2 regions of the Algoriphagus sp. 10J20-15 genome follow, and region 2 is predicted to be linked to the other one. Evidence: riboswitches for the same ligand, from Rfam matches in the RefSeq annotation. Region 2 holds a riboswitch; the other holds the start of a gene.

Region 1 (15,483 bases), on a different contig from region 2:
CTACCAGGGACTTCAACATTATTTTTATTCGAGAAAGGAAGAAGACCTGGAAATTGAAGCTTATAGACAGAACCTTCTCAATTCTGATGAAATAATCGAAGTCACAGATTTTGGAGCAGGCTCAAAAAGTGTGAACACCACTCTTAGAAAAGTCTCTGCTATAACAAAATTCAGTACAAGCAATAGAAAATTTGCCCAACTGTACCAATACTTCTGCACACTTACCCCGGCGGCAACTGTATTAGAACTAGGAACATGCATGGGGATTACAAGCAGATATCTATCTAAAGTTACTCAAGGAGTCCTTTTTACATTTGAAGGAGCAGATGAGATTGCAAGGGTAGCCAAGCCAAACCAAGATTTTAAAAACATCCGCATACAAGTTGGAGAACTTAGAAACACTCTCCCAGCCACATTGAATATGTTGCAAAATGTGGATTTCGTACTCATAGATGCCACACATACATACGAAGCTACCATTCATTATTTTGATCAAATCCTAAAAAAAACCCATTCCCATTCCATCGTCGCTATAGGCGATATACATTGGTCAAAAGAAATGGAACTGGCTTGGAAGGAAATTAAAATGAAACCAGAAGTAAAGCTCAGTTTAGATTTCTATGAGTGTGGGATTGTTTTTTTTAATTATTCTGGACCTAAAGCGGAGTACGTCCTAGATTATTGAGTTTTCCAATATCATAAATATTTCAGCCCCCATTCGCTCTGGAATTGAGTTGTAACATGGAGCTATGGTCTTTTTGGTAAAAAATTGTTCAAAAAGATTAAGGTATTCATCTTTTTTACCCCCAAAAGGCGGTCCGTCGAAGTCAAATTCCTTATCAAACCAAACACCCACCAATTTTCCGTTTGGCTTGAGTAGCTCCTTCATTTTTTTAGCATAATTGATTCTCAATGTAGGATCCAGAGCACAAAAAAACGTTTGCTCCAATATCAAATCGTAAGAACCTTCATGTTCAAAGAAATCCTGATGATGAATTTGATCAGCAGGAAACTCTGGATGAATACTTCCAAATCGTGCCAAAGGAGTAGTTGAAAAATCCAAAATATGCACATTTTTAAAGCCCTCTTTTATGGCATAAGCTACTTCATAACCTGAGCCAGCTCCAGGGACCAAAACTTCTAAGCTCTTATTTTTAATTTGGTCTAAATATTGTACCAAAGGAGGTGAAGCATAACCAATATCCCAGCCAGTTTTGCCAGCAGAGTATCTTTCAGTCCAATAATCTTTGTCTAAAAAAGTCATTCTAACGTCCTATTCTAATGAATACTGAATTTGAAAAAAATACGCCCCAAAAGAAAGATCAGGGTAAAAATATTATAATTATTGTATTGATACTTCTAGTAATCATAAGCGGTATCAAACTCTATACGGATTACATAGATAGAACTAAAAAAACAGAAGAGATCCTATTACTTTCTACTGAAAACAATGACCTGAACAAGCGTCTGGATTCTGTCACTTATCAGTTAGATCTTAGAATTCAGGAAATCGAGAAACTTGGAGGAGATGTTCAGGCACTTGAGGAGGTCCGTGATCAATTGATAGCCGAGAGAAACACGTCAAGACAAAGAAGCTCTGCAGAGATAACCGCATTAAATGAAAAAATAAAAAGTTACAATTCTATGATCGTTGAGAAAGATCAGGAAATCCTAGAATTACGTGCATTGAATCAACAGCTTTTTACAGAAAATCAAGATTTAAAAACTACCCAAGCTGAAATAGAAGAAGAAGTCGCACAACTTAATCTTCAAAAGGAGGATCTTCAGGCTAAAGTCAATGTAGCGTCTATGCTGAAAGCTGAAAACATTGAAATTGCTGCTGTCAATTCCCGGGGCAAAGAGCGAGTAGAAACTACTAAAGACTTTAGAAATCGTCAGATCGAACGAATCAAAGTAAGCTTCAATCTAGCCGACAACAAAGTAGCTGAAAAAGGACCTAGAAATATCTATGTACAGGTTTTAGCACCAAATGAGCAGCCCATTTTTGATGTTGCTAAAGGTTCAGGAACATTTATGATGGATGGTGCGGAGAAATTCTATACTGTAAAGCAGGATGTCATATTTGATAACACAGAGCAGGAATTGACATTTTTCTATGAAAAAGGCTCTGATTATGTATCCGGAACTCATCAAGTCATAATATTTGTAGATAACTACCAAGTCGGCTCAAAGACTTTCACAGTGAAATAATTCAAGCCTCCTTCGGGAGGCTTTTTTTTAGACATAAGCTCCTTTTGATTTAGCTAGTTGTTTGGAATACAGGAGTATTTACCCTACTTTTGCATCCTGTTTATTAAATTCCTTAAACACATTAAAAAAATGTTCCAAAGAAATTACGAGACGGTATTCATTTTAACTCCCGTTTTATCTGATGTTCAGATGAAGGATACTGTCGACAAGTTTGTGAACTTGTTAAAAGAACTGGGGGCAGACGTTATTAATGTGGAAAATTGGGGTCTTAAGAAAATGGCTTATACCATTGAGAAAAAGACTACAGGTTTCTACGTTATGGTTGAATTCAAGGCCGATCCTACCCTTATCCGCAAATTCGAAATAGAATTTAGAAGAGATGAGAAAGTGATGAGATTCTTGACTACTGTTTTGGATAAGCATTCAATTGTTTATGCCGAAAGAAGAAGAAAAGGAGAGTTTAACAAAAAAGTTGAAGCTAAGGAGGAAGCCACCAAATGACATTAGTTAACGAGCCAATCAATAGAGGCGAAATCAGAAAAAAGTATTGCCGATTCAAAAAGCACGGCATTAAGTACATTGACTACAAGGATCCAAATTTCTTATTGAAGTTTGTCAATGAGCAAGGTAAAATTCTTCCTAGAAGACTTACTGGTAACTCTGCAAAATTCCAGAGAAAAGTAGCTCAGGCTATCAAAAAAGCAAGACATTTGGCGTTGTTGCCATTCGTAACCGATGGGTTGAAATAATCGTCCAATCACAAAAGATCATTACAAATGGAAATCATACTAAAAACAGACATCAAAGGTCTTGGCTATAAGAATGACTTGGTAGATGTAAAGCCAGGGTACGGAAGAAATTACTTGATCCCTCAAGGTTTCGCAGTACTTGCCACTGGATCTAACAAGAAAATTCTTGCTGAGAATATCAAGCAAGCTGCTCACAAAGCAGAAAAGATTAAAACTGAAGCTCAGAATATCGCAGAAAAACTTGAAGCTCTTACGTTAGAGATCAAAGCGAAAATCGGTGAATCAGGTAAAATCTTCGGTAAAGTAACTACTCTTCAGATTGCTGATGCACTAGCAGCTCAAGGTATCGACATCGACAGAAAGAAAATCTCTATCAATACGCCAGTTGATGGTGCTGGAGAATTTGCTGCAGAAGTTGACCTTCACAGAGAAGTGAAAACTAACGTAAAATTCAACGTATCTGGAGAATAATCACTCCTAACATTGATAAAAATAAAACCCCGATCACTCGGGGTTTTTTTATGTTTAATTCAATGCTTTTTCAAGGCTCTCTACCAATTTTTTAGAAACTGCCTTGCTATTTTTTTCTCTAGCTTCTTTGAAAAGCTCTAGAGCGGCCTGACCTTTTTCGATTACGCCTACTGGATTCTGATCATTTTGGAAACTTACCCAGCACCAAGATAATTCCGCAGCCAAAGTTTCTGATTTCGACTTTTGTTAATTTCTGTACCACCTCAGGCACTGTTTTTTCTAATTTGTCAACTTGCATAGTAGATAATGGTTTAATAGTTTGTCAATATTTCGACAAAAATCAATAAACATTTCTAATTAAGCAACATAACGCACTCACTATTAACAATATCACAATTTTAAACCCAAATATTTTCAATTATTGAAAAAGAGAATTAATGGTTTGAAAAACAAAAAAACGAGTCCACTAAAATTAAAAGCGCTTTATTTTCAGCTGATTAAAAGATAATTAAGCCTAAACACAAAAAATGTTTTCGGGCTAGCTTGGAAAAAAAGAACCAGAGACTTTACCTTTGTGACACTTTAAGAGACCCCAAAAGGAATCTCATCCAAAACTGGTCTATGGTGTAACTGGCAACACGTCTGATTTTGGTTCAGGAAGAGTCACAGGTTCGAGGCCCTGGTAGACCAACAGAAAGTAAAAAGCCGCTGAAAATTCAGCGGCTTTTTTTTGTTTGGTCGAGACCTAAGACAACCTACTCATCTCCAACACCTGGATTAGCCTATTTATATCTTCGGGGGTATTAAAGACATTCACTGAAATTCTCAAATTCCCCCCTCTATTAGAAACAGAAACTCTATTTTCCAGCAAATTATTTTTCAAAAGCTCAGGATCAATATACTCAGGAAGTTTTAAGCAAAAAAGATGATAAGATGTGTATTGTTCATCTTCAAGCACCACATTTCTGCTTTTCAAGTAATCATAAAGTGGTGCAGTGAGCTCACTGCAATATTTCTCTATTTCCGCCACCGTCCACTCGCTAATCTGCTTTAGTGAGGCATTTAGCATAGGCAAAAGAATGAAATTACTCATCTCGCCTACATTGTATCGCCCTGACTCCTCTGTGTACTCGTGGTCGTATTTTGTCAAATTGCCAAAATCCTGAGAATTGGTACGATTGACCAAGACTCTTCCAAAGGCTCTCCGCCATCAAACGCTGGCCCAAAGAAGGAAATCCCAATCCCATAAGGGCCAAAGAGCCATTTGTAACTTGCACAGATCAGGGCATCAATTTTAAAGCGCTTTACGTCCATCTCCGCAGCACCAGTAGACTGTGTGCCATCTACAATAAAAATAGCTCCCTCAGTTTTACATTTTTGACCTATACTCTCCAAATCGAATTTCAGACCATTCATCCAGTGTACAGAAGACATCAGCACCACGGCTGTCTCTGAAGTTATGCTATCAAGTATTTTCCTGTTCCAACTTTCTCCTGGAGTAGAAGCATCCTTATCAGGACCTATTACCCTTAGTATCGCTTGATTTTTGTCACACCAGGTTTTAAGAGAGAAGTACCCACTTGGAAATTCATCCTCCAAAACGATCGCATGCTGACCAGGCTCACAAGAAATATTACCAAGTGCTGTAGCAAAGCCATAGGAAGTGGAAGGAATCAAAGCCACTTGTAAGGGATCACAATTTACTAAATCAGCAAACCTCCCTTTTACTTCCTTGGCGCCTGTAAAGGAGTCTATCCGGAGCTATGCTAGTGGGGTTTCGTTCTCGAATTAATGCTTCTATTGCAGCTTGCTCAGATACCTTCATGAGCGGTCCTTTATAGCCGCAGTTGAGGTAATGAATATCAGGATCAAGGCTGAATAGGTGTTTTTGAGATTCCATACGCGTTGAATTATTTCATATTACTAAAACACAGTTTGACCAAGCCAAACTATTACTCTAACACACGTAATCTATATGCGTTCATTGCATATCTACCTAAATGCTCAGTCAAGCGATAATTCGCTATTGCACCCACTCCTGCTCCCACAACTGGAATTAATTGTGCTAGCTTGGCGAGGTCGATGTAGTCTCTATAATCCAGTTGAAAGGTCTTCCAGTCAAACTCCTTGAAGTCTTTTGGCAAAGTACTTCTATATTCTTCCCAGTTTTCAATAAGCCCAATCAGATCATTCCTCCTGTGCTGGGATGAGAAACTTAGCTGAAAAACATAAAGGAGAAACAAACGCTCTTGGAAATCTTTTGTATCAAAACCGTAAAGAGCTGCTATATCAAAAAGCATCTTCATTTTGATCGTCAGAAACGCCGGAAAATCTGCAAAACCCATCAATATTCCTCCAGCTCCAGTCACAGCGCCTTCAACGGAAGCAGTATTTCTATACCACTTGATTCTACTTCTTACTTTGAATTCCCGCTGCTTTAAAGTCAAACTCTCATCTGGTTTTGGCACAATCCAGCTCGAGCCAGTAAGCACTACTTTCACCATATTCTCAATGGCTGCTGTCACTACTTTGTGGACTTTTTCAGGAATCCAGCTATTGATTTTATTCTGTACCCCATGCGTTAAGCGCCCGCCGAGACTTGGCTTCTTTTTCATTCTATACTGCCAAAGCGCGAGTTCGGCATGGGCATAATGTAAATACGAGTCCATTTGATATCTATATTAAAAGTATTTGGCGTTTTAATTAGCCAATTATAGCATACGCATATAACTAAAGAAAGTAATAAATCATTCTAAACTTTTTAACCAGTGCACCTTTTAAAAAAGAAAAACCGCCTTGATAGAGGCGGTTTTTCTTTTTACAGAATTGCTATTCTATTTATATAAGCCATTGAAGAGCATCTTAAACGTACCATGTGACTGAGCTCTGAAGGTAATCTCTGGCCCAAAAGCATAGAACTTTCCTTTTCCTATTTTAGCTTCAAAGGCGGTGACACCATTTTTCAGATAGGATTGCCCCCATGCCCATCCGCTTCTCAATGGCTCCTCTTCTCCAAACCAAGCAATTGGTTTTACCCCCTTATTTGCAGCAGAAGGTGCCAATTTGAATACCGGACTTCTATTGAACATGATATAAGCTTCTTCTCCCATCCCATAGTTGATCGGTACAGAATTATCTACGTGCATTTCCAACACAGAACCTGGCACATAATACTTCTCTCCGCTCAGCGATCTGGCTTTGCCATTGGCATCGACTTCTACAAGTGCGTCCTCTACTGGCAATCCAAAGTGAAAGGCAAGTTCTGTAGCTGAGCCTACCGAAATAACCTCACCACCATTTTCAATAAATTCTTTCAATTGAGGAACAGACTCTTCTGCCGTGAAGCTCCCTAACATATGTCGATACTTCTCATCGATTTCTTCTGGCTTGGGTTGTGATCTACCATAGCCCCTAGAACCAACTGAAGGAATTCCTGAACTGATAAACAATAAAACATCATATTTATCATTCAGACCGCCAGCATTTATTTCTTCTGGGAAAATCAATTGGTAATCAAAGTGGAATTGCTCCATCATCCAACGAACCCAACCTGAAGGCATAGACCCACCGTAATAGTCATACAAACCAATTCGTGCTGGTTGAATCTGGGTAGCGTTTTTGGGCATAGAGGCAGGCACAGGATACACACCATACTCTTTGGCTGCCACTTCCAACTCCTTTTTACCCCCACTCACATAAAACGAGCCTATAGGCAAGCCATCGACGGGAGCAACAGTTCTATAGACCTTTACTTTGGCTTTTAGCAAATCATTCACTGCCATAAAACTGTTATTGTTTCTGGCATCAAGTAAATAACCAGAACCATTTGCAAGGACTTTGGAAGGCGGTGATTGGATTTCACCGTATGGGATTCGCTCAAATGGACCTTCAAAACCTTCGTATAATTTATCTACTTCCACTCCCATTTGCAAAGCTAATGTCCAGCCTGCATGCATCATACGGACGAATTGGAGGTCCACCAGGGTAGAGAAAATCATTTGGATGATCTTGCGCCTCAAACATGTCAATCACGTGGGGGCGGAATGCTTGGGCAGTTTTCACGATAAATGAATTAGCAGGATAGGTTTTACCATTTACAGTAAATTCCTCTGTAGCCTTTTCCACCAAAATACCCGACTTGATCAGCGCATTCATGAACTTCACTGCTGTAGGAAAATCAGATTGATCTGCAGAAAGAATATAACCTCTAGGATCCCGATTAGCAGGGTCTGTATAAACGGTGTCATAGAATTGTGTCGGGAATCTTGATCTAGTGCTATTTTCATCTCCCTTGCTTTTCTGAGCTTCTTTGAATGCATCTTCGACAGCTTGCGCATATTTAGGATACATAGTCCAGTTATCTTGGCTGCCTTTGTCAATAGACTTCCTACCCATCAAATAAATATTCATAAGCAATTCATCTCCGTGACGAACGGCATGGTTGAAGATTGCATAATTCAAGGAGACTGAATAATCAATCGACTGTCTAAAATGCCATTCCTGAGGAGTGACCGGATACGGAGTTCCGTTATTCGGAATCAAACGCTCTGGTACCAAAGGTATCTCCATAGGCGTAGGATTGCCTATGATTTCAGTCAGTATCCCTATGATGTTATGATAATAAGGTGTTGTGCGCAAGCCACCATTCCACCAAGTGGAAAAAACTGATCCATCTAGTCTGGTATAGCCAGGCCGATCTTCTTGGTGCATTCTATTGATCATAGCAGCGCCTACTGCATCAAGACTAGTGATGATCAGCGGATCAAACACGTGATTGAATGGGTCCCTATATGGAGGGCCAGCCACTACGGTTCCTGCCGGGCCAGTCTGATGGTGATTGTAAATTACCTGAGGAATCCACTCTACATACTGCTGAAGTGACATATTTGCCGCCTCACTCATATTATTCATATAGAAATCACGGTTGTTATCGTGTCCTACATATTTCTGATAGAGAATTGGGATATTTTGATCGCGCTCTTTTGGATCTTCTTTTCTCATGTACCAGTCAGACATGATTTCCATCCCATCCGGATTAGCATGCACCAGTAGAATAATGACATTATCTAAGATTTTCAAAGTCTCAGCATCATCTCTAGATGCTAGTTGATATAGCGTTTCGATCAACTGGTGTGGACCTACCACCTCGTTAGCATGCAGACCACCATCGATCCAAATCACTGGTTTACCTTCGATGGAAAGTTTTTCTGCTTCCTCTTTTGTTATTTCAGCATGCGCAAGAGTCTGTGAAATTTCCTTGTATCGATCGAGTTTTTCGAAGTTGTCTGGAGCCGTCACAATCATCATAGGCTGAGATCTCCCATATTCGGTTTTGCCTATTTCAAGCATTTTCACCCGATCACTCGCATCAGCCACTTTCTTAAAATAAGCCTCAGTCTGAGTAAAATTGGCAAGCTGGTAATCATCTCCTATGTTAAAACCAAAGTGGGATTTTGGTGTTGGGACAGACTGCGCAAACACTCCGAGTGTCAAAGAAGTAAGCAGTATTATTAGTGTAATTTTTAATCTCATATGTATATGGGTTGATATAATTCTGATATTTCGCATTCTAAAATAGTATGAAAAAAGAGGCCATCATTGAATGAATGCCAGTTTTATCGAAATTTTACAGGATCGGAAAATTGAGTAAAAAAAGTACAACTATTAGAAGATGTAACTCAATATCAAGAAATAGCAATAATTAGAAACATCAACTGTAAAGTAGAGCTTTGTATAAATTTCAAAATTTATTCCATGTACCATTAAATTTTGTACGACATAAAAATTCTCAGAATGTGCTTAATCCTCCCATAAACCAAAATTATATTCTGAATCAACAACAAGTATCATAGCCATCCATTCAAAAATTATTACTTTTGATCTTAAATCCATTCCACATCTTTCCCGAAAAAAACAACTAACCATGTCCGAGGTTAAAATCTTTTCAGGCACTAACAGCCAAACTCTTGCACAAAAAGTAGCTAAAAACTATGGCAAAAAGCTAGGTGATCTCACCCTTTCTAAGTTTAGTGACGGTGAATTATCTCCCAGCTTTGATGAATCCATTAGGGGCTGTACGGTCTTTTTGGTCCAAAGTACTACACCGCCTAGCGATAATCTTTTGGAGCTATGTCTGATGATAGATGCAGCCAAAAGAGCCAGTGCGTATAAAGTTTGTGCGGTAATTCCTTATTTTGGATATGCCCGACAAGACAGGAAAGATAGGCCTCGAGTTAGTATTGCTGCAAAAGCAATTGCCAATATGATCACTTCAGCAGGAGCAGATCGCATTATGACTTGCGACTTACATGCCGGACAAATTCAAGGTTTTTTTGACATACCTTTGGATCATTTAAATGGATCAGCTATTTTTGTGCCCTATTTGAATTCGCTAAGGCTGCCGGACATGATTTTTGCATCACCAGATGTAGGAGGAGTGGCTAGAGCCAGAGCTTATGCTAAGCATTTTGAAGTAGAAATGGTCGTCTGTGATAAGCACAGAAAAAGAGCCAACGAGATTGCTTCAATGCAAGTAATCGGGGATGTAGAGGGTAAGGACGTTATACTTGTAGACGATTTGGTGGACACAGCAGGCACACTCTGCAAAGCAGCCGAAATGGTCATGGAGAAAGGAGCTAATTCTGTAAGAGCCATTGCAACACATGGAGTTCTCTCAGGAAAAGCTTACGAAAACATCGAAAACTCAGTTTTAGAAGAATTGGTCATCACTGACACCATCTTCCCAAAACAACAATCATCCAAAATCAGAGTATTGACAGTAGCAGATCTTTTCGCAAAGGCAATTCATGCCGTGACTGGAAATACTACTATCAGTTCTTTGTTTATATAAGAACCAATTTAATACAAATACACTATGAAATCGAGCTTGGAAAAGCATCTCAAGGAGGGATGTAATCCATAATGCGAGATTCCATATGACAATTAAAAATCAATAATTACATATGAAAAATCTAGAGATTATAGGGTTTAAAAGAGCAAATCTCGACAGTGCCAGTCTTTCTGAATTGAGAGAATCAGGTAATGTTCCCTGCGTGGTTTACGGACCTGGTATCAAAGAGCAGATTCACTTCTACTCTCCAATCATCCTATTCAGAGACTTGATATACACTCCTGAAGTTCATATGGTTTCTTTGAATATCGAAGGAACTATCATCAAGGCAGTATTGAAAGACGCACAGTTTCATCCAGTTAGTGAAATGCTGATGCATGCTGACTTCGTAGCATATGCAGAAGACAAGCCTATCAAGTTTGAGATCCCTGTTAAAGTATCAGGAAGCTCTCCAGGACTTGCAAAAGGTGGTAAATTAGAATTAAAAACTAGGGTATTGAAAGTTAAAGGTCTTGCAAAAGATTTCCCAGACGTCATCCCTGTTGATATTTCTAACCTTGATTTAGGTAAATCATTCAAGGTTGAGGACTTAAATGTAGAAGGCTTTGAAATTCTTACTAGTCCAAATGTTTCTATCGTGACTATTGGTATTCCAAGAGCACTTAGAGGCAAGAAAGGCGGAGAAGAATAATCTCAACTTCTTAATCATTCAAAATCCTGCCCGTAACTGGGCAGGATTTTTTATTTTCAAGCCGGATAGCTACAAAAGATGAAATACTTAATCATAGGCCTAGGGAACATAGGGCCAGAATACGAACTTACCAGGCACAACATTGGATTTTTGACCGTGGATAGACTTGCAGATGCGAAGCAATGCTCATGGAAAAGTGATCGTCTTGCCTTCAAAACAGAATTCAAGTTTAAAGGCAGAACAATTCACCTAATCAAACCAACCACTTATATGAATCTTAGTGGTAAAGCAATGAACTACTGGATGAAAGAACTACAAATCCCAAAGGAAAACACCTTAGTAATCGTAGATGATGTAGCCATTCCCTTCGGGAAACTTCGAATGAAACCCAAAGGAAGTGCTGCTGGTCATAATGGCTTGAAAAATATCGAAGAACTTACAGGAGGACAAAACTACCCAAGGTTGAGAATGGGAATTGGAGACGATTTTCCTAAAGGTAGACAAGTCGATTTTGTGTTAGGGAAATTCACCCAAGATGAATTCGCTGAATTACCCACTATGATGGATAAAGCGATAGAAATGACTCTAAGTTTTTGTGCGACAGGAATTGATCGCACCATGAATCAATTTAATGATTGATTAATATGCATATCCGCTTTTCAACCAGTAACGTGGCAAAAGCAATGTAAGTAATGTTAAATTTAAGACCCGACATCGGTCAACGATCTTCCAACCTGATAAGCAAAGATTCTCAGGTGACTGGCAACATTGCGGATAATCATAATTGATTAAATAAGATTTGGATTTCCCCAAATCTAGGTCTTTCTTTGCATCACTTCAGGCAACTGATTTATAAAGAAGAGGCGAGAGATTAGGCTCTATGACCCTCTGGCAACCATCCCGAAACGGAGAACGGTGCCAAATCCTACCCTTTGCGGGAACTATAGATTGGCTTACTTCACAATAATCCCTTTTAGTTCGTTTACCGCTTTTGGGTTTGATTTTCTCAAATCTGCTTGATTAGTCATGTCAAAATATTAACTGATCAATAAATGAGTAAGCATTTCGAAACTAATTCTGTACGGATCTCCCCTTCCAAATCCAGCCAGAGAGAGCATTCTGCTCCGATTTACCTTACATCTAGCTTTACATTTGACTCTGCCGAAGAAGCCAGAGCCACCTTTGCTGATGAAAAAGAAGGAAATATCTATTCTAGGTATGCCAACCCCAACTCCAGTGATCTCATTGAGAAAGTTTGTGCAGCGGAAGGAACTGAAGATGGGTTTGCAACCGCATCAGGAATGGCTGCGATGTTTGGAAGTATTGCCGCATTGCTTCAGCAAGGAGATCATGTACTAGCTGCCCGTTCCCTATTTGGTTCTACGCACCAGCTGTTGACTAAAGTGTTTCCGAAGTGGGGGATAACCTCTACCTACGGAGATATTTCAGATTATCTAAACTGGGAAAAACTCGTACAGCCCAATACCAAAATGCTATTTATTGAAACTCCATCCAATCCAGGTTTGGAAATAATCGATTTGGAATGGGCTGGAAAATTCGCTGCTGCACACAACCTAATCCTAGTTGTTGATAATTGCTTTGCAACGCCATACTTACAGCAACCAACTAAGTGGGGTGCACATATTGTGACTCACAGTGCGACGAAATACATTGATGGTCAAGGAAGAGTACTTGGAGGTTTGATCTTAGGAAAAGCCGACTTGATGAAAGAAGTGCAGTTTTTTGCCAGACATACAGGTCCTGCCATTTCTCCATTCAATGCTTGGATTCTTGCCAAGAGTATGGAAACCCTAGGCTTGAGAATGGACAGACACTGTAGTAACGCGCTGAAAGTTGCTGAATATTTTGAAGGCAACTCTGAATTGCTAGCCGTAAAATATCCTTTTTTGAAGTCACACCCTCAATACGAAGTAGCTAAAAAGCAAATGAGCCAGGGAGGCGGTGTGATCACACTTGACCTGAAAGGCGGAGTACAACGTGCTCAGCGATTTATAGACAAACTTCAGATGATTTCCATTACAGCAAATCTTGGAGATAGCCGAAGTATAGTGACGCATCCAGCATCGACTACGCATAGCAAATTATCAACTGAAGAAAGAGCTCAGGTAGGGATCTCGGATGGACTAGTAAGACTATCCGTGGGGCTGGAGCACTACGAAGATATTATACAAGATGTGGAAAGAGCAATAGACTCCTCCAAATAAAAAATGCCCCTGAATACATTATCTTCAGGGGCATGTTACATTTTAAACCAATTTTTTATTTACCATGTAGTATGTTTCATTGTAGGGAATGCTCTGATTATATCACTAAGGCTTATTTGACCTAAAAGCACGCCATCTTTCATTACTGGGAATCTTCGGATTTTATGTTCTAAAAATAAAGATGCCTGCATCGAATATTGATAAATCAGGAGAAAGTGTAAGCACATCAACGGACATATGTTCACTTACTTTTGCTGGAAACTTCGGTGTATTGGTATACTTCCCTTTGATTATCTCCTTGAGACAATCCACTTCTGAGATAATGCCAACCAGCCCACCGGATGCATCTATTACAGGTGCGCCTGAAATTTTCCGCTTGGTGAGAACCTCCATCACCTGATCGATGGTATCATCTGGCTTGAAAGTAATCAAACTGGTACTCATATACTCTTTGACGAGAATTTGTGGAATCGGGGCTTTTTTGGGCTCTGCCATCCTTACCCCTTGATAACTTTTTACCATAAATTAAAAATTAAAGTTGAAAGAATAAATTACTGAATATATACTACAATTAAAAATTATAGTTTAAAAAATAGATATAATCAGTACTATATTTTTAAAATCGTCAGCAATTCAAAATACACTAAACTCCTCTATAAACATTGAGTCACTTACAATTAAGTGACTCATTATTGAATTAATTAAACAGGAAGGTAACTTGACTTATTCTGCTATCACTTTCAAAAATTGTTCAACCACTTCCTTGTCAATTCTAAGATGGTGTGTGAATGATTGTGGATCATCAGAGAATGACAAATCTGGGTTTACAAATTGATTAGCTGAAGGAATTCTAGTCTTGCAGGAAGCGTGGATTTCTTGCAAAAATCCAGTTTTCCTCAACTCCAACACATGAGCTGGTTTAGTTCCTCCACCTGGCATAACACTAATCCTATCCTGAGCTTTCACGAGTAATTCTTTCAGGGTATCCATCCCTTCGGTTACAGAATTTTTACCTCCAGATGTCAATATTCTATCAAATCCACAGGAAATGATTTTCTCCAAGGAATCAAAGAAATCAGCTGAAGCATCAAATGCACGATGAAAAGTACATGGCTTTCCAGAGGCTGCTCGTAAAAGAGTTTTACAAGAATCGCTATCCACATACCCCTGATTATCCAAAACACCAAAAACAAAACCATCAGCACCATGCTCCCCAAGCAATTCTATATCGCGCTTCATCACCATCAATTCCTTTTGAGAGTATGCGAAATCCCCTCCTCTTGGACGGATCATTACAAATACAGGAATATCTATCTCTGTCTTTAGAAATTTTAGCATTCCTATGCTTGGCGTCTCTCCACCCTCCGGAAAATTAGCACAAAGCTCCAATCTATCCACTCCAAATTGAGCTGCATCTAAAGCTGCCTCAACATTGAACACTGGAGATTCTAAGATTATTTTACTCATCCTTTTTTGAAATGAGAACCCGATTCAATCATTACATTGTTTTGCAGCGTCGCTTGTGCAAAGTTGAAACCTGGATGAACGGCATAAGCCCCTACTTCTCCATCTTTATTCATAGCTAGGAATCCAGCTTGTATATCTTTAATATCCTTGCTGTTTTTTGCAATCAAACGTCTAACTGCTTCTTCACACGCTTCCTGAGGAGTGCGTCCCTGACGCATTAACTCAACGATCAAAAAGCTTCCGCAAATCCTAATAATCGATTCGCCAAGTCCTGTTGCAGTAGCTGCTCCTACTTCATTATCTACAAATAATCCAGCCCCAATAATCGGGCTGTCTCCCACTCTTCCATGCATTTTGTAGGAAAGCCCACTCGTAGTACAACTTCCCGCAAGATTGCCTTTCGCATCCATACCAATCATTCCGATAGTATCGTGGTTTTCAATATTGATCACAGGCTTGTATTGGCTAGTTTCCTTCCATTTAAGGTAGGCTTTTTTTGCGCCGGGGCTCAATTCCTCTTTCTCTATAGGAAAGCCTTCAGCAATAGCCAACTGCTTGGCACCCTCTCCTACTATCATTACATGAGGAGTTTTTTCCATCACCACTCGCGCCAGTGAAATCGGATGCTTCACTTGTCTCACGAAAGCCACAGCTCCACAGGAGCCATCACCAGACATAATTGAAGCATCAAGAGTGGTAATCCCCTCCCTGTCTGGTAAGCCTTGCAAGCCTACTGAAAGGTTACTTAAATCTAATTCCGTATCCTTTACCCCAGTTTCAACCGCATCAATAATACTTCCTCCTGACTTCAGTTTTTCA
Region 2 (15,483 bases):
TTCGAAATTGAAAAAGGTCAGTTTGAAATAGCACCAGGTGTAGAAGATGTTCATTCTCAGGTGGAATTTCTACTTACTGAACGTTTTGGAGATGTTGGTAAGAAACTTCATAGTGGAAGAAGCCGAAATGATCAGGTTCTTGTAGATCTAAAACTCTATTACCGGGCAGCTATCCATGGAGTAGTGGAAGAAAGTATTGAGCTTTTTGATTTATTGATAAAGCTAGCGGAAAAGCATAAGCGCGATCTGATGCCAGGTTATACTCATACGCAACTTGCGATGCCTTCCTCTTTCGGACTTTGGTTTAGTTCTTTTGCCGAAGGCTTATCAGAAGATTTGGGTTTGCTGAAAGCTGCTTATGATCTGGCTAATAAAAACCCGCTGGGTTCTGCCGCAGGATATGGTTCCAGTTTTCCATTGAATAGAACAATGACAACGAAGCTGTTAGGTTTTGCTGATCTTCACCACAACGTGCTCAATGCCCAAAATAGTAGAGGAAAAACTGAGCGCACATTGTCTTTTGCAATGGCTGGAATGGCTGGCACACTGAATAGAATGGCTTCTGATGTATGTATTTTCATGAATCAGCATTTTGCCTTCATAAAATTCCCGGATGATTTGACTACTGGTAGTAGTATCATGCCTCATAAAAAGAATCCTGATGTTTTTGAGTTGATACGGGCAAAAACGAATCAGATTCAGTCAGTTCCGAATGCAGTTTCGATGATTTTGACTAACACAACGACTGGATATAGTAGAGATTTGCAATTACTTAAGGAAGAAATTTTCCCTGCTTTGGAAAGTCTAAAATCCTGTTTGAGCATGACCACTTTTATGCTAAAGTCTATCAAGGTGAAAGAGAATATTTTATCCGATCCATTTTACAAACACTTATTTTCTGTCGAGGTAGTAAATGACTTGGTATTGAAAGGAACACCTTTTAGAGATGCCTACAAGCAAGTGGGGATGGATATAGAATCCGATAATTTTGCCCCAGACCAAACCAAGTTGAATCACTCTCATGAAGGAAGTATTGGAAATTTGAACCTTCAAGAAATCGAGACAAAAATGAAAATGGCAGTGGAACAGTTTAATTTCAATTCCGTTCAGCAAACCATCGAAAATCTTTTAAAATAAGTCTTTTGACAGTTTTTATATGATAAATTAGAATGAATCGATACAATAATTTATTTTTAGGCGAAGTATAGAACAAAATTCTTTTTCCAGATACCCACAAACCCTATAAAATGAATAACCTTTTTGGTAGTAATCTCAAATATGATTTGAAAGCCAGTTTAGTGGTTTTCTTGGTCGCTTTGCCACTTTGTTTGGGGATTGCTGTTGCAAGTGGTGCACCACCAATGTCAGGTCTAATTGCTGGCATAGTCGGGGGAATAGTGATAGGGAGTCTTTCTGGTTCTAATGTAAGCGTGAGTGGCCCTGCCGCAGGATTGACAGTAATCGTACTTGATTCTATCAACAGCATGGGTAGCCTACCACTCTTTCTTGGCACACTCGTAATAGCAGGATTAATTCAGGTTGGACTAGGACTAGCAAAAGCTGGGGTAATTGGCTATTACTTTCCACACTCTGTAATCAAAGGAATGCTTACTGCAATAGGTTTAATTTTGATTTTAAAGCAGATCCCGCATGCTCTTGGCTACGATGTGGATTTGATGGGAGATCAAGCGTTTTTACAAGCAGATGATCACAATACATTTTCTGAGATTTGGTATGCTTTCAAATACAGTAGCTTCGGAGCTATCCCTATTGTATTAGTAGGTTTAGCAATTTTAATTGCTTTCGAGAAACCAAAACTTAAAAATCATAAAATTTTCGGATTTGTCCTGGAGCATTATGGGCAGTTATCTCCGGAATAATAATAAATTATTTGTATGGCATTTGGAAGCCTGAATGGCAATTAGGCGGAGAGCATTTAGTGAGTATTCCTGTGTTAAACGATTTAGGAGAAATTGGTAATTTGCTTACATTTCCTGATTTCTCAATGATAGGCGAAAGCACCTTTTGGATAGTGGCTTTGACCATTGCAATAATAGGAAGCCTTGAAACTCTCCTCAGTATAGATGCTGCTGATAAGCTTGATCCAATGAAAAGAACCAGTCCGCCTAGCCAAGAATTATTTCACAGGGTGTCGGAAACACTGTTTCGGGATTAATTGGAGGTTTACCAATCACTGCAGTAATTGTAAGGAGTTCAGCTAACATCGCTACTGGAGCAAAAACCAAGTTATCTGCAATCTTGCATGGTGTATTGTTAATGATTTTAGTATTAGCCATACCTACAACTTTAAATTTGATCCCGCTGAGCTGTTTGGCAGCTGTCTTATTTGTCGTAGGATACAAACTCGCCAAGCCAGCTATATTTATAAATATCTATAGAAATGGCTTGGATCAATTTATTCCATTTATCGTAACTGTCGTTGCTATTTTATTTACTGACCTTTTGGTGGGAATTGGTATAGGGATGGTCTTTGGGTTGTTTTTCGTAGTGAAGACAAATTTCATTCGCGCTGTAACCTTGACCGAGTTGAATGGTAACTATTTACTAAAGCTTCAAAAAGACGTGTCGTTTTTGAATAAAGCATTATTGATGAAGTTATTGGAAAGAGTCCCTTCTGGCTCCAAACTGATAATTAATGCTCAAAAATCACAATTTATAGACCACGACATACAGGAAGTTCTAAATGACTTCATTGCCTCATGTCCAGACAAAAACATAAGTGTAACAATAGAAGGATATCAATATAAAATTCACGAAACAATATGAACCCGTACGAAAAACTCTTGATACAAAATAAGGCATGGTCAGCAGATCAGAAGTTGGCTGATGCGAATTTTTTTGGAAGACTAGAAAAGCAGCAATCGCCTAAATTCCTTTGGATTGGATGTTCTGATAGTCGAGTTCCAGCTAATCAAATTACAGGTACAGACCCAGGTGAGATCTTTGTACACCGCAACATCGCAAATATGGTTGTTCATACGGATGTTAACCTACTTAGTGTATTGGAATACGCAGTTGTAGTTCTCAAAGTAGAGCACATTATTGTTTGTGGCCATTATGGTTGTGGTGGAATTGACGCCGCATTAGGGAATAAGAGCTATGGAATTATCAACAAATGGCTACTAAATATCAAGGAAGTTTATAAAACTTACCAGAAGGAGATCGATGCTATTGAAGTGCATGAGGATAAAGTGAATAAATTAGTAGAGTTGAATGTGATCGAACAATGCCAAGATTTAATCAAAACATCTACTATTCAGAAAGCTTGGAAATCAAGAAATGCACCAACAATCCATGGATGGGCCTATGGTCTAAAAGATGGTTTGGTAAATGAACTGGTCAATATCGAACCTGATCTTAACAGTATCAATCCAATCTTTAGATTTGACGCTGAGGAATTAGATAAATAAACTTCAAGTTTTTTGGTCAGCGAAGAGAAAAAATTTTGATTTCTTAATCGCTGACCCTTTATTTGCATCATCCTTTCACTTTTTAAGTGCTCGGATTTATAAAGAAGAGGCGAGAGACAGGCTCATTGACCCTCTGGCAACCTGGAAAGTCCAAGGTGCCAATTCCTGCCAAAAGAGCTATTCTCTTTTGGAACTATAAGTTCATATCACAATGCACTCAGGATACTCCCCACAAATTTCTATTTCAACGTTAACCTTGATAAAGCGCTTAGCTTTATTTATGTGTTGACTCATTTTCGCCAATTTCGAAATATTTCGATGTTGGCATTTTAATGTACATAATTTTTCAAACCATAAATCCTTAATATCATGTCTAAAAATCTTCACTTCGACACATTGCAAGTTCATGCTGGTCAAGAACCTGACCCTACAACTAACTCTCGTGCTGTTCCTATTTATCAAACGACATCCTATGTCTTCAATTCAGCTGAGCATGGCGCCAACCTGTTCGGACTAAAGGCAATTTGGCAATATCTATACTAGGATCAGAATCCTACCACAGATGTCTTTGAAAAGAGAATTGCCACTTTGGAAGGTGGCGTGGCTGCGGTAGCGACAAGTTCTGGGCAAGCAGCACAATTCTTAGCGTTAAATAATATCATGGAGGTAGGCGATAACTTCGTTTCTAGCCCATTTCTGTACGGAGGAACATTCAATCAGTTTAAAGTTGCTTTTAAACGAATCGGAATGGATGCAAGATTTGCAAAAGGTAAATCTCCGGAAGATTTTGAAGCTTTAATTGATGAAAACACAAAGGCAATCTATCTGGAGACTATAGGAAATCCTGAGTTTAATATTCCTGATTTCGAGTCTATTGCTGCAGTAGCTAAAAAGCACGATATCCCTTTGGTGGTTGATAATACTTTTGGAGCTGGCGGTTTTTTATGCCAGCCTATAGCTCATGGAGCTAATATTGTCACCTCTTCTGCGACCAAATGGATTGGTGGACACGGCACCTCAATTGGAGGAGTTATTGTTGACGCGGGGAATTTTAATTGGGGGAATGGCAAATTTAAACAGTTCTCTGAGCCTTCTGAAGGATATCATGGCTTAAATTTCTGGGAGGTTTTTGGTGAAAACAACCCTTTAGGATTACCAAATATTGCATTTGCAATACGAGCCCGAGTAGAAGGACTTCGTGATTTTGGTCCAGCAATCAGTCCTTTCAATTCTTTCCAATTACTTCAAGGGATAGAGACGCTCTCTTTAAGAGTCCAAAAAACAGTTGATAATACCTTGGCTTTGGCTAAGTGGCTGGAATCACATCCATCTGTACAAAAAGTTAACTACCAGTTGGATTACCTCTTCGCCTTACCACGATTTGGCTAAAAAATACTTGAGAAATGGTTTTGGAGGTGTTTTGAGTTTTGAACTGAAAGGTGATAAAGAGCAAGCTTCTGCATTGATTAATAACCTGGAATTAATCTCACACCTAGCCAATGTGGGCGATGCTAAAACCCTAATAATTCAACCATCCGCAACTACGCATCAGCAATTATCAGATGAAGAACAGCTTGCTGCAGGTGTTACGCCTTCCTTACTAAGAATCTCCTGTGGAATCGAACACATAGAAGATATCAAGTCGGATTTGCAACAAGCATTCGATAAAATCTAAACCAACAAATGAATCTTAAAAGTCAGTACGCTTCGAATTACCAGTAGACCCAGGAAATATTTCATTCTAGTTTGCCTCTACATCTGGAATCAGGTGAAGTTCTCCCAGAATTTGATCTTGGCTATACCACCTATGGGCAGTTAAATTCTGATAAATCAAATGTGATTTCGGTCATTCATGCGCTTACCGGAGATTCAAATGCTTCAGAATGGTGGAATGGTTTGATAGGAGAAGATAAATTCTTTGATCCTGCAAATCATTTTATCATCTGTGCAAATCTTCTAGGATCTTGCTATGGCTCCACTCAGCCATTCAGTGAGAATCCCCAAACCGGTAAACCCTATTATTACGATTTTCCTCAAATGACCACGCGGGACGTCGCGCAAGGTCTGGAACGCTTAAGGATTTACTTGAAAATAGAAACCATTCATACTCTGATCGGCGGGTCTTTAGGCGGACAGGTTGGACTTGAATGGGCTTATGAATTAGGAAGAAAGCTTAAGAATGCAATTATTCTTGCGTCTACCTCCAAATCTAGACCTTGGGTGATTGGCTTTAATGAAACCCAACGTATGGCGATAGAATCGGATTGCACTTGGGGTGAATGTAATGAAGAAGCGGGACAAAAAGGGATGGAAACGGCAAGGGCTATCGCGATGCTCACTTACAGACATCCGAATGATCTAGCTACAAAGCAGGCAGACCCGGAAAATAAATTGGATAATTATCGCGCTTCTTCATATCTCCGTTACCAAGGTCAAAAGTTAGCTAAGCGTTTTAACGCACTCTCCTACTGGACTCTGAGCAAAACCATGGATTCCCATGATTTGGGGAGAAATCGTGGTGGCTTGGAGCAGGCTCTGGGCAATATTGAAGCTAATGTATTGGCAATTGGAGTTGACTCTGACTTGCTTTTTCTACCAGAGGAATCACAATACATCAGTCAAAAGGTGAAAAAAGGTACATACAAGGAAATCACCTCAACAGCTGGTCACGATGCTTTCCTGATTGAATTTGAGCAACTTTCTTATATTCTGAAGTCGTTTTATCTGCAGCAGAAGAATTAATAGGATTAAGTAATTAGAAAAAAAATAAGGCAGAAATCTCTGCCTTATTTTTTTACTCTATTCCATTCTACGGTTCGACTCACCCAGGAATCTCCTAAGAATCCTTTGACTTCAAGAATATCTTTCTTTTTAAGCTGTAGTTCACAAGTATAGCTCAATCCTGATTCTGGATCATATATTTCGCCTTCAGACCATATTCCATTTTTATATTTTAAGCCCTTCAAAATCGTGAGTCCCATCAGAGGCCGATTTCTTAGGCTAGTGTCAGAATTTACTATATCAGTAAATGGTTCCGGATTTCCCTCTTCATGTTGGATCCAAACCAGTTTACCAATCATTTCATTTTCATTTTCCATAATTTCAATCTGAGCTGTCTTTTCAGTATTGAACCACACTCCTATTATTTTTGATTTGGATTGAGCGCGTACACTTTCGTTTCCTAAAAGGATTAATAAAACGATCATTGAAGCGTATTGACAAGTTTTCATAAAAAATTGGTTTGGTAAACTTATAATTGAGCTAAGTTTTGAATTTATCCAGTTATACCCTAAAACCATACCCAAGTATTCATGCATCCGAGTATTTCCTTTTCTGGTACTGTCCTTCATTTACTCCCCTGGGAAAGCAATTTGGATTGAGGAGAGCTCAACTTTACTCATTGCAGATGTTCATTTTGGCAAAGCCTCTCATTTTCGTAAATCGGGGATTCCTATACCAGAACCAGTGCATATAAATGATTTACAGGGGATTAAGATGCTAATTGAAAAGTATTCTCCAACTGATTTTTACATTTTAGGTGATTTATTTCACAGTGAGTGGAATGAGCAATGGGATCTGTTAACTAACTTTCTTTCAAATTTTTGAGAAACTAATTTTCATCTGATTAAAGGAAATCATGATGTTCTTTCACCAATTGCTTACAGACAATCCTTATTTAAGATTCACGAAAAACCAGTCGATCTGGGGAATTTATTTCTCACACACGAACCTGCTGCTCAAATCCCAGAAGGTAAATTAAACCTCTGCGGACACATACACCCTGGAGTTCTCTCCTACGTGGAAAGGGAAGACAGTCGATCAGAATCTCTTGTTTTCATTTGAGTGAAAATCAACTAATACTTCCGGCATTTGGTAGCTTCACAGGTCTTGCTTTAGTGAAGAGAAAACCAAAAGATCAAATTTTTGGAATAAGTGGAGAAAAAGTGATTAAAATCCTTTCTCGAGAATAGATTGGCAATATCCTTGGGGAAGGTTACTTTTGAGACAGAAATCATAATTTATGGCCAATTATCCAAGAAAGAAAAAGACACTAGGGCATTTCAAATTTCGGAAGTGTTCTATTTAGCACTACCCTGTCACTTTTTATAGTAGGTCTTTTCGGAGTGATTTTGATTCAGGCAAAAACACTGACAAGTATGATCCGGGAGAATATCGAAGTTCAGGTGTTTTTGGAGAAAAATCTGGAGCAAGAAGAACTTGATGCCATAAGCGATAACTTATCAAAACGCTCATTTATCCTTCAAAAAGGCGATACTCTGAATTTAAAGTTTGTATCTGATGAGGAAGCTGCAGCGACATTTATTGAAAGTACGGGAGAAGACTTCACCAAATTCTTAGAAGACAATCCACTTCGAGACAGCTTTGTGTTAACAATTGCAGAAGAATTTCAGACTTCAGAGCAATTGGAAGCTATTGTAGCAGAAATACAGACTATTCCAGGTGTATTTGAGGTTTCTTACATGACAGATTTAGTAGATTCCATCAACAAAAACCTACTGAAAGTAAGCTTAGTAATGGGTGGTTTTATATTGATTTTGATTATCACTGTCGTGATGTTGATCAATAATACCATACGGTTGGCTTTATTTTCTCAGCGTTTCCTGATTCGCTCAATGCAATTAGTTGGAGCTACCAGAGGATTTATAAGAAAGCCATTTTTATCACGAGCATTTTTATTTGGGTTGATGGCAGGAGGATTTGCATCCGTCATTTTATTTGGCTTGGTGAAATACACTCAAGCCAATATTGAAGGGTTTGCCATGCTCCAAAACCAGCAATTGTTATTAATCCTATTCGGAATTTTAATAACTGTCGGCGGAATTCTATCTGTACTAAGTACCTTGCGAGCTGTAAATAAGTATTTAAATATGTCTTTGGACGAACTTTATTAAGATAATGAGCAAATCATCCTTCCCATTTTCCCGCAAAAACTACAAGCTGATGTTTATCGGTATTGGATTAATAATTTTAGGATTTATCATTATTGGGCTTGATAGTGATCCTCATGGAAATGGCGTTTTAGGTTTAACCATCGGTCCAATCGTAACGCTAGCTGGATTTATTTTTGAGTTTTACGCGATTTTTGCCAAAACAGAGAGTAATAAATAAAAAGTAAGCGTGGAAATAATTGATGCGATTATCCTTGGAATCATTCAAGGTTTGACCGAGTTTTTGCCTGTATCCTCAAGCGGTCATTTAGAATTAGGTAAAGCAATTCTTGGAGAAAGTAAAATGCCGGCTGAAGGCCTGATGTTTACAGTTGTTGTTCATTTTGCCACCGCATTAAGTACGATTGTGGTTTTCCGAAAGGACATAGCCGAAATCCTAAAGGGATTGTTCAAATTTCAATGGAACGAGGAAACACAATTTGTATCTAAAATTGTATTATCCATGATCCCTGCTGCCATTGTCGGGGTGGTTTTCGCAGAGGAATTGGAGACTTTATTTGAGGGTCAAATTGTCTTTGTAGGTTGTATGCTTGTATTGACTGCAATACTGCTCTATTTGGCAGACAAAGCAAAATTCACCAACCAACCGGTGACATTCGGCCAGGCACTCATAATTGGAATTTCTCAAGCTATCGCAATTCTACCTGGCATTTCCCGATACTGGAGCGACCATATCAACATCTGTTCTTTTGGGTATTGATAAAGGTAAAGCAGCTAGATTCTCATTCCTGATGGTTGTCCCCTTAATTTTGGGAAAAATAGCTAAGGATATTCTGGATGGTGGACTTTCTCTGGAAACTGAAGGGATTGGGTACCTGAGTGCAGGATTTGTAGCTGCTTTTGTAGCTGGAATTATTGCTTGCACTTGGATGATTAAATTAGTGAAAAACAGTAAACTCAGCTATTTTTCTATCTACTGCCTGATTGTAGGTGTGATAGCAATTATCGCTGGATTATATTTATAGAATGCAAGACCAACCTTACGGAGAAGTATTTTTAATAGACAAACCTATAGAATGGACCTCTTTTGATGTTGTCAGAAAAGTTCGGAATGCTCTGAAAATCAAAAAAGTGGGTCATGCCGGCACACTTGATCCCTTGGCAACTGGTTTACTTATCGTTTGCGCAGGCAAAATGACTAAGCAAATCGATTCTTTTATGGGGCAGGAAAAGGAATACACCGGGACTTTTGTAATTGGGGCTACAACAGATTCATTTGATCTTGAGCAACCCATTATCCCCGTTGCAGATCCATCACACATCACCATAGATCAAGTAAAAGTTGCTGTAAAAGAACTTACAGGTGACATAATGCAAATCCCTCCTATGCACTCAGCCATTAAAGTAGATGGGAAGCGTGTATATGAATCAGCAAGGAAAGGCAAAGAAGTGAAAATGGATCCACGTCCTGTGAGTGTAAGTGTATTTGAAATTACGAAGTTTGAAAACCCCGTTGTAGAGTTTAGAATAGTTTGCTCTAAAGGAACCTATATCCGGAGTTTGGCTAGGGATCTTGGTGAGAAATTAAACGTAGGAGCATACATGAGTTCGCTTTGCAGAACCAGAATCGGTAACTTCAAGCTGTCTGAAGCACATGACCTTTTATCTTTGATAGAAGAAATCAAAGCGAGAACAACGGGAAGTGAGCCTGCCTGACGTTAACAGGCGCGACGTAGAACATCGACGAGAGATGAATAATTAATTATTAGATACGATGTGACCCTAGGTAAATAATAATAAACTCATGAAAATATATGAAGGTTTAAGTGATTTCCCGAAGCTCTCCAATGCTGTAGTAACAAGTGGGACGTTTGATGGAGTGCACCTTGGGCATCAGAAAATCCTTCACCGAATCCGTGAGTTGGCACGCTCTGTCAACGGCGAAACTGTTCTGATTACTTTTTGGCCTCACCCTAGGCTAGTACTTTATCCTAACGAGCATAATCTTAGACTATTAAGCACATTTGAAGAGAAAGCAAAGCTGCTTCGGCAATTTGGAATTGACCATTTAGTCACAATACCTTTTACTAAAGAATTTTCCCAGCTGAGTTCTCAAGATTTTATCGAATCAGTACTTATAGATACTATTCAAACCAAAAAACTAGTAATCGGATATGATCATAGATTTGGAAAAAACCGTGAAGGGAGCTTCGAATACCTAAAAGCTCATCATAAACAGTACGGGTTTGATTTGGAGGAAATATCAAGAAAGGATGTAGAAGACATCGGTGTTTCCAGTACTAAAATCAGACATGCCTTAGAGACTAGTGATGTAGCTACCGCTATTAATTACTTAGGCAGACCTTATGAATTAAATGGTTTAGTAATCAAAGGACAGCAGATTGGCCGATCCATAGGCTTTCCTACTGCCAATATCCATATACCAAATGATTACAAACTTATCCCCAAAGATGGCGTTTATGCTGTAGAGGCTGTGGTTAATGGATCACTTTACAAAGCCATGCTTAATATTGGAAATCGACCTACAGTGAATGGAACAAAAAAAACTGTTGAAGCTAACCTTTTCGATTTTCAGGGCGATTTGTATGACAAACAAATCACTATTTATATTAAAGCATTCCTTCGCGAAGAGAAGAAATTTGATGGATTGGAAGCTTTAAAACAACAACTTTTTCTAGATCAGAGAAATGCCAAGAACTTACTATAAACCCAAAATATATGATCAACAAAACTGTAAAGAATGCACGTGAAGCAGTAGCAGATATCCCCAGCAACTGTATGCTGATGATGGGAGGTTTTGGCTTGACAGGCATACCGGAAAACTGTATTTCAGCTCTTTTACAAAGAGATATTTCTGGTTTGACTATTGTATCAAACAATGCTGGAGTGGATGATTTTGGAATCGGGCTTCTTCTCAAAAAACACATGGTAAAGAAAATGATCTCAAGCTATGTGGGAGAAAATGCTGAGTTCGAGCGACAATTACTCAGTGGCGAATTAGAAGTGGATTTAATACCCCAGGGCACTCTAGCAGAACGTGTCCGTGCAGGAGGAGCAGGAATCCCCGCATTTTTCACCCCCGCTGGAGTGGGAACTGAAGTAGCAGAAGGAAAAGAAATCCGGGAATTTGAAGGAAAAATGTACTTGCTGGAAAGCTGGTTGAAAGCAGATTTCTCTATTGTGAAAGCTTGGAAAGGTGATACAGCAGGGAATTTAATTTTTAAAGGAACAGCGAGAAATTTTAATCCTATGATGGCTGCTGCCGGAAAGATTTGTATCGCGGAAGTGGAAGAACTTGTAGAAGCCGGTGAACTCAATCCGAATGAGATTCATACTCCTGGTATATACGTTCAGCGTATTTTTCAGGGAAAAGATTACGAAAAGAGAATTGAGCAAAGAACAGTCTCAAAATAGCTTTCTTAAAGTTTACCTTCTCGAAATTACCCAGAGCCCTAAAACAAACCTAAAATGCTTACAAAAGATCAAATAGCCCAAAGAATCGCAAAAGAAGTGAAGAATGGGCAATACATAAATTTAGGAATAGGAATCCCCACACTCGTAGCTAATTACATTCCGGAGAAATTGGAAGTAGTGCTACAGTCTGAAAATGGCTTATTGGGAATTGGACCTTTCCCTACCGAAGAGCAAATCGATCCAGACCTGATCAATGCAGGCAAGCAGACCGTTACCATGGCAAAAGGCTCTGCCCTTTTCAATTCAGCAGAATCTTTCGCTATGATTAGGGGCGGGCATGTTCACTTGACGATCCTTGGCGCTATGGAAGTTTCCGAAAATGGAGATATTGCCAATTGGAAGATTCCAGGGAAGATGGTTAAAGGAATGGGTGGAGCAATGGACCTAGTCGCCTCTGCTGATAATATTATTGTCGCTATGCAGCATTGTTCTCGAACTGGAGAATCCAAATTACTTTCAGAATGTACTCTTCCAATCACTGGTATACGCTGCGTTAAAAAAGTTGTAACCGATTTAGCAGTTTTGGAAGTGTCAGAAGATGGAGGCTTTATACTTAAAGAAAGGCTCCTGGAGTTTCTGTAGAAGAAATCAAGATGAAAACTGCAGGTAAATTAATAGTTCAGGGAGATATTCCTGAGATGATTTTTGAATAAAAGCAGTAAAAATGAACTCCAGATGCACTCATGAAGTTAACCTGATTAATTTTGTAAAATCAACACGGGATTCTAAAAGAATCAAAACATATTATGAAAAAATCAGACATTAAGTTCGAAGTAGATTTAGACGAAAACAGCTTTCCAAAGACAATCAAATGGGACGCTTCCGATAAAGAAGGCAATGGCCTTGAAGACACTAAAAGCATTAGCCTAAATGTGTGGGACAATCAAAATCACAGTACACTTCGCATAGATTTGTGGACTGAAGAAATGTCAGTGGTAGAAATGAAGCGTTTTTATATAGACATCTTAGGAGGAATGGCACAAACTATATTGAATAGTACTGCTGACGAATACATGTCTGAAGAAATAAAGGACCTATGTGATCGCTTGGTTAAGCATGTTAATGAGGAGAATAAAAGTCAGTAAGGAAGCCCAATTCCGAATTGAAAAACCCAGCAGATGTCTGGGTTTTTTTATTTTTTATTTTGAGAGGTAAAAAAAAATCCATTTTTGAATTTCTAACAAAACAGGTGAGTAGTTTAAGTATTAACAATAAAGTCAATAATAATTTTTAGATTTTTAATTGGATGACTCAGTTTCCAGATTTAACACTATTTCACAATTTTTGATTCACATCAAATTCTGAATATTTTATATCAATTATTCATTTATTAGGGTAATTTTCGCGTTCTACTTAATGAATTAGCACCCTTAATTCATAAACCCACAACAATAAATAGAATAGCCTATGAGCAATTTTACAATTAAAGCCAGGACAATAGTGTTCTTGTCGGCACTCTTGGTTTCCCTTTCATTTGGTTCCGCTATTGCTCAGACAATAGTCTCTGGTACCATAACAGATGCAGATACCCAAGAGACCCTCGTTGGTGTCAATATCTTGGTAAAAGGAAAGGTAATTGGAACAATTTCTGACCTTTCAGGTAAGTATTCTCTGAATGTAAATCAAGATCCTCCATTAACCTTGGTTTTCTCTATGGTAGGATACAATACGCAGGAAGTTGATATTTCATCAGCACAATCCACTGTAAATATCCAACTCGAAGAAACTGCCATCCTTGGACAGGAAGTAGTTGTTTCTGCTTCCAGAGTTGAGGAAGGTGTATTACAATCACCTGTTTCTATTGAGAAAATGGATATCATCGCAATCCGTGATGCCCCACAAGCGAGTTTCTACGATGCAATTAATAATTTGAAAGGCGTAGAAATGAGTACACAGTCTCTCCTATTTAAATCATTCAATACCCGAGGATTTAATGCAAATGGAAATGTGAGAACTGTCCAGTTAATCGATGGAATGGATAACCAAGCCCCAGGATTGAATTTTTCTGTAGGCAACATAGTGGGGATCTCAGAATTAGACCTTGAAAGTGTTGAGCTCCTTCCTGGTGCTTCTTCTGCGCTTTATGGTCCAAATGCTATCAATGGAATATTATTAATGAATTCAAAAAGCCCATTCCTGTATCAAGGACTATCTGCCAGCGTGAAGACAGGGATAATGGACGAAAGTAGTAGATCAACACCATCAACTGGCTTTTATAACTTCAGCGCTAGATATGCAAAAGCGATAAGCGATAAGTTTGCCTTTAAGTTGAATTTTGAATATCTGAAAGCTGATGATTGGCAAGCAAATGACTTCAGAGATCAATCCTTATTGAATGGCTCTACTATTGAAAGTGGAAATACACTAAATAATCCAGCCTACAATGGCGTAAATGTCTATGGAGATGAAACCAACGTAAACATGTTTTCTGTAGCCCAGTCCATGGTTGCAGTTGGAGCACTTCCACAAGCTGCTTTAGGGCTTATACCAAGCACTGCAGTTTCAAGAACAGGTTATATGGAGAGAGACATCGCCGACTATGGTACTAAATCAGTAAAGCTAAATGCTGCTCTGCATTACAGAATCAACGATAATATCGAAGCTGTACTTCAGGGTAATTTAGGTTTTGGTACAACAGTTTATACTGGCGCAGACCGATATTCACTGAAAGATTTCACGATGGGTCAATATAAGGCCGAACTAAGAGCTTCTAATTGGTATTTAAGAGCTTATACAACTCAAGAAAGATCTGGTGATGCATTTGCGGTAGGTACAGCAGCTCAAGGAATTAATGAAGCGTGGAAAGCAAGTACTCAATGGTTTCCAGAATACGTAGGAGCTTACGCTCAGGCGGTAGGTGCTGGCATGCCAGCAGCCCAGGCACATCAAGCAGCTAGAGCTTTCGCAGATCAAGGTAGATACATGCCGGGAACTGCTGAGTTTAACAATGCACTCAAGGCAGTTACTTCAAGACCTATTCCCGGTGATCAAAATGGAGTTGGCGCTAAGTTCGTAGACAGCAGCAATCTGTACCATTTTGAGGGTTCATATAATTTTACTGATCAAATCAAGTTTGCTGAGTTTGTTGTAGGAGCTAACTATAGAATTTATGATCTGAACTCGAATGGGACAATTTTTGCCCTGACTGAAAACGGTGAGGAATACAACATCCAAGAATATGGTGGATACATTCAAGGCTCTAAAAAGTTATTAAATGATAAATTTAAATTAACGGCTTCTGCGAGATATGATAAAAATGAAAATTTTGCAGGCCAATGGTCTCCAAGAATTTCAGGAGTGTTCACTGAAGGAAATCATAACTTCCGAGCTTCTTATCAGACTGGTTTCCGTATTCCAACCAATCAAGATCAATACATAGATCTAAATACCCCTCAAGCGAGGTTAATCGGTGGATTACCTTTCTTAGCAAACCGCTATAACCTGAACACAAATAATGGTTATACACTGGCAAACGTCACCAATTATGGTGCGGCAGTTGAGCAAACCGCCCAAGATCCAGCAGTCTTACAGCAGGCAATTGCTATCGTCACTCAACAGATCCAAGCAGGACAAATCCCAGCATCTGAAGCAGAGTCTGCAATTGCACAAACTGTTGGGTTTCTAGCCGCACAAGCTAATGTTGGGCT

The links. Region 2 has a riboswitch for S-adenosylmethionine ahead of AC0L6R_RS01510 (O-acetylhomoserine aminocarboxypropyltransferase/cysteine synthase family protein). Riboswitches for the same ligand answer to the same signal wherever they lie in the genome.
Region 1: it holds a riboswitch for S-adenosylmethionine, as region 2 does, so the genes downstream of both, AC0L6R_RS16365 (trans-sulfuration enzyme family protein) here and AC0L6R_RS01510 (O-acetylhomoserine aminocarboxypropyltransferase/cysteine synthase family protein) in region 2, are expected to answer to the same signal.

The regions. Positions count from the first base shown of each region.
Region 1 covers NZ_JBVVUG010000038.1:56,791-72,273, reverse strand. The annotation lists gene AC0L6R_RS16440 (O-methyltransferase) at 1-685, shown strand, start outside; gene AC0L6R_RS16435 (methyltransferase domain-containing protein) at 674-1,264, opposite strand; gene AC0L6R_RS16430 (hypothetical protein) at 1,282-2,211, shown strand; gene rpsF (30S ribosomal protein S6) at 2,341-2,712, shown strand; gene rpsR (30S ribosomal protein S18) at 2,709-2,960, shown strand; gene rplI (50S ribosomal protein L9) at 2,988-3,431, shown strand; gene AC0L6R_RS16410 (hypothetical protein) at 3,486-3,656, opposite strand; tRNA gene AC0L6R_RS16405 (tRNA-Gln) at 4,047-4,122, shown strand; gene AC0L6R_RS16400 (hypothetical protein) at 4,177-4,581, opposite strand; gene AC0L6R_RS16395 (aminotransferase class V-fold PLP-dependent enzyme) at 4,578-5,114, opposite strand; gene AC0L6R_RS16390 (EcsC family protein) at 5,384-6,100, opposite strand; partial or broken gene AC0L6R_RS16385 (M14 family metallopeptidase) at 6,266-8,963, opposite strand; gene AC0L6R_RS16380 (ribose-phosphate pyrophosphokinase) at 9,355-10,281, shown strand; gene AC0L6R_RS16375 (50S ribosomal protein L25) at 10,394-10,972, shown strand; gene pth (aminoacyl-tRNA hydrolase) at 11,051-11,611, shown strand; SAM riboswitch class I at 11,820-11,922, shown strand; gene AC0L6R_RS16365 (trans-sulfuration enzyme family protein) at 12,025-13,197, shown strand; partial or broken gene AC0L6R_RS16360 (CBS domain-containing protein) at 13,257-13,719, opposite strand; gene AC0L6R_RS16355 (copper homeostasis protein CutC) at 13,921-14,664, opposite strand; gene AC0L6R_RS16350 (isoaspartyl peptidase/L-asparaginase family protein) at 14,661-15,483, opposite strand, start outside.
Region 2 covers NZ_JBVVUG010000003.1:224,160-239,642, reverse strand. The annotation lists gene argH (argininosuccinate lyase) at 1-1,137, shown strand, start outside; gene AC0L6R_RS01530 (SulP family inorganic anion transporter) at 1,248-1,880, shown strand; gene AC0L6R_RS01525 (hypothetical protein) at 1,892-2,176, shown strand; gene AC0L6R_RS01520 (SulP family inorganic anion transporter) at 2,137-2,787, shown strand; gene AC0L6R_RS01515 (carbonic anhydrase) at 2,784-3,431, shown strand; SAM riboswitch class I at 3,525-3,633, shown strand; partial or broken gene AC0L6R_RS01510 (O-acetylhomoserine aminocarboxypropyltransferase/cysteine synthase family protein) at 3,801-4,820, shown strand; gene AC0L6R_RS01505 (PLP-dependent transferase) at 4,813-5,106, shown strand; gene AC0L6R_RS01500 (homoserine O-acetyltransferase family protein) at 5,178-6,173, shown strand; gene AC0L6R_RS01495 (DUF2147 domain-containing protein) at 6,218-6,661, opposite strand; partial or broken gene AC0L6R_RS01490 (cell division protein FtsX) at 7,453-8,344, shown strand; gene AC0L6R_RS01485 (DUF3098 domain-containing protein) at 8,349-8,561, shown strand; partial or broken gene AC0L6R_RS01480 (undecaprenyl-diphosphate phosphatase) at 8,571-9,366, shown strand; gene truB (tRNA pseudouridine(55) synthase TruB) at 9,368-10,057, shown strand; gene AC0L6R_RS01470 (bifunctional riboflavin kinase/FAD synthetase) at 10,146-11,069, shown strand; gene AC0L6R_RS01465 (CoA transferase subunit A) at 11,081-11,776, shown strand; partial or broken gene AC0L6R_RS01460 (3-oxoacid CoA-transferase subunit B) at 11,831-12,489, shown strand; gene gldC (gliding motility protein GldC) at 12,583-12,921, shown strand; gene AC0L6R_RS01450 (TonB-dependent receptor domain-containing protein) at 13,244-15,483, shown strand, end outside.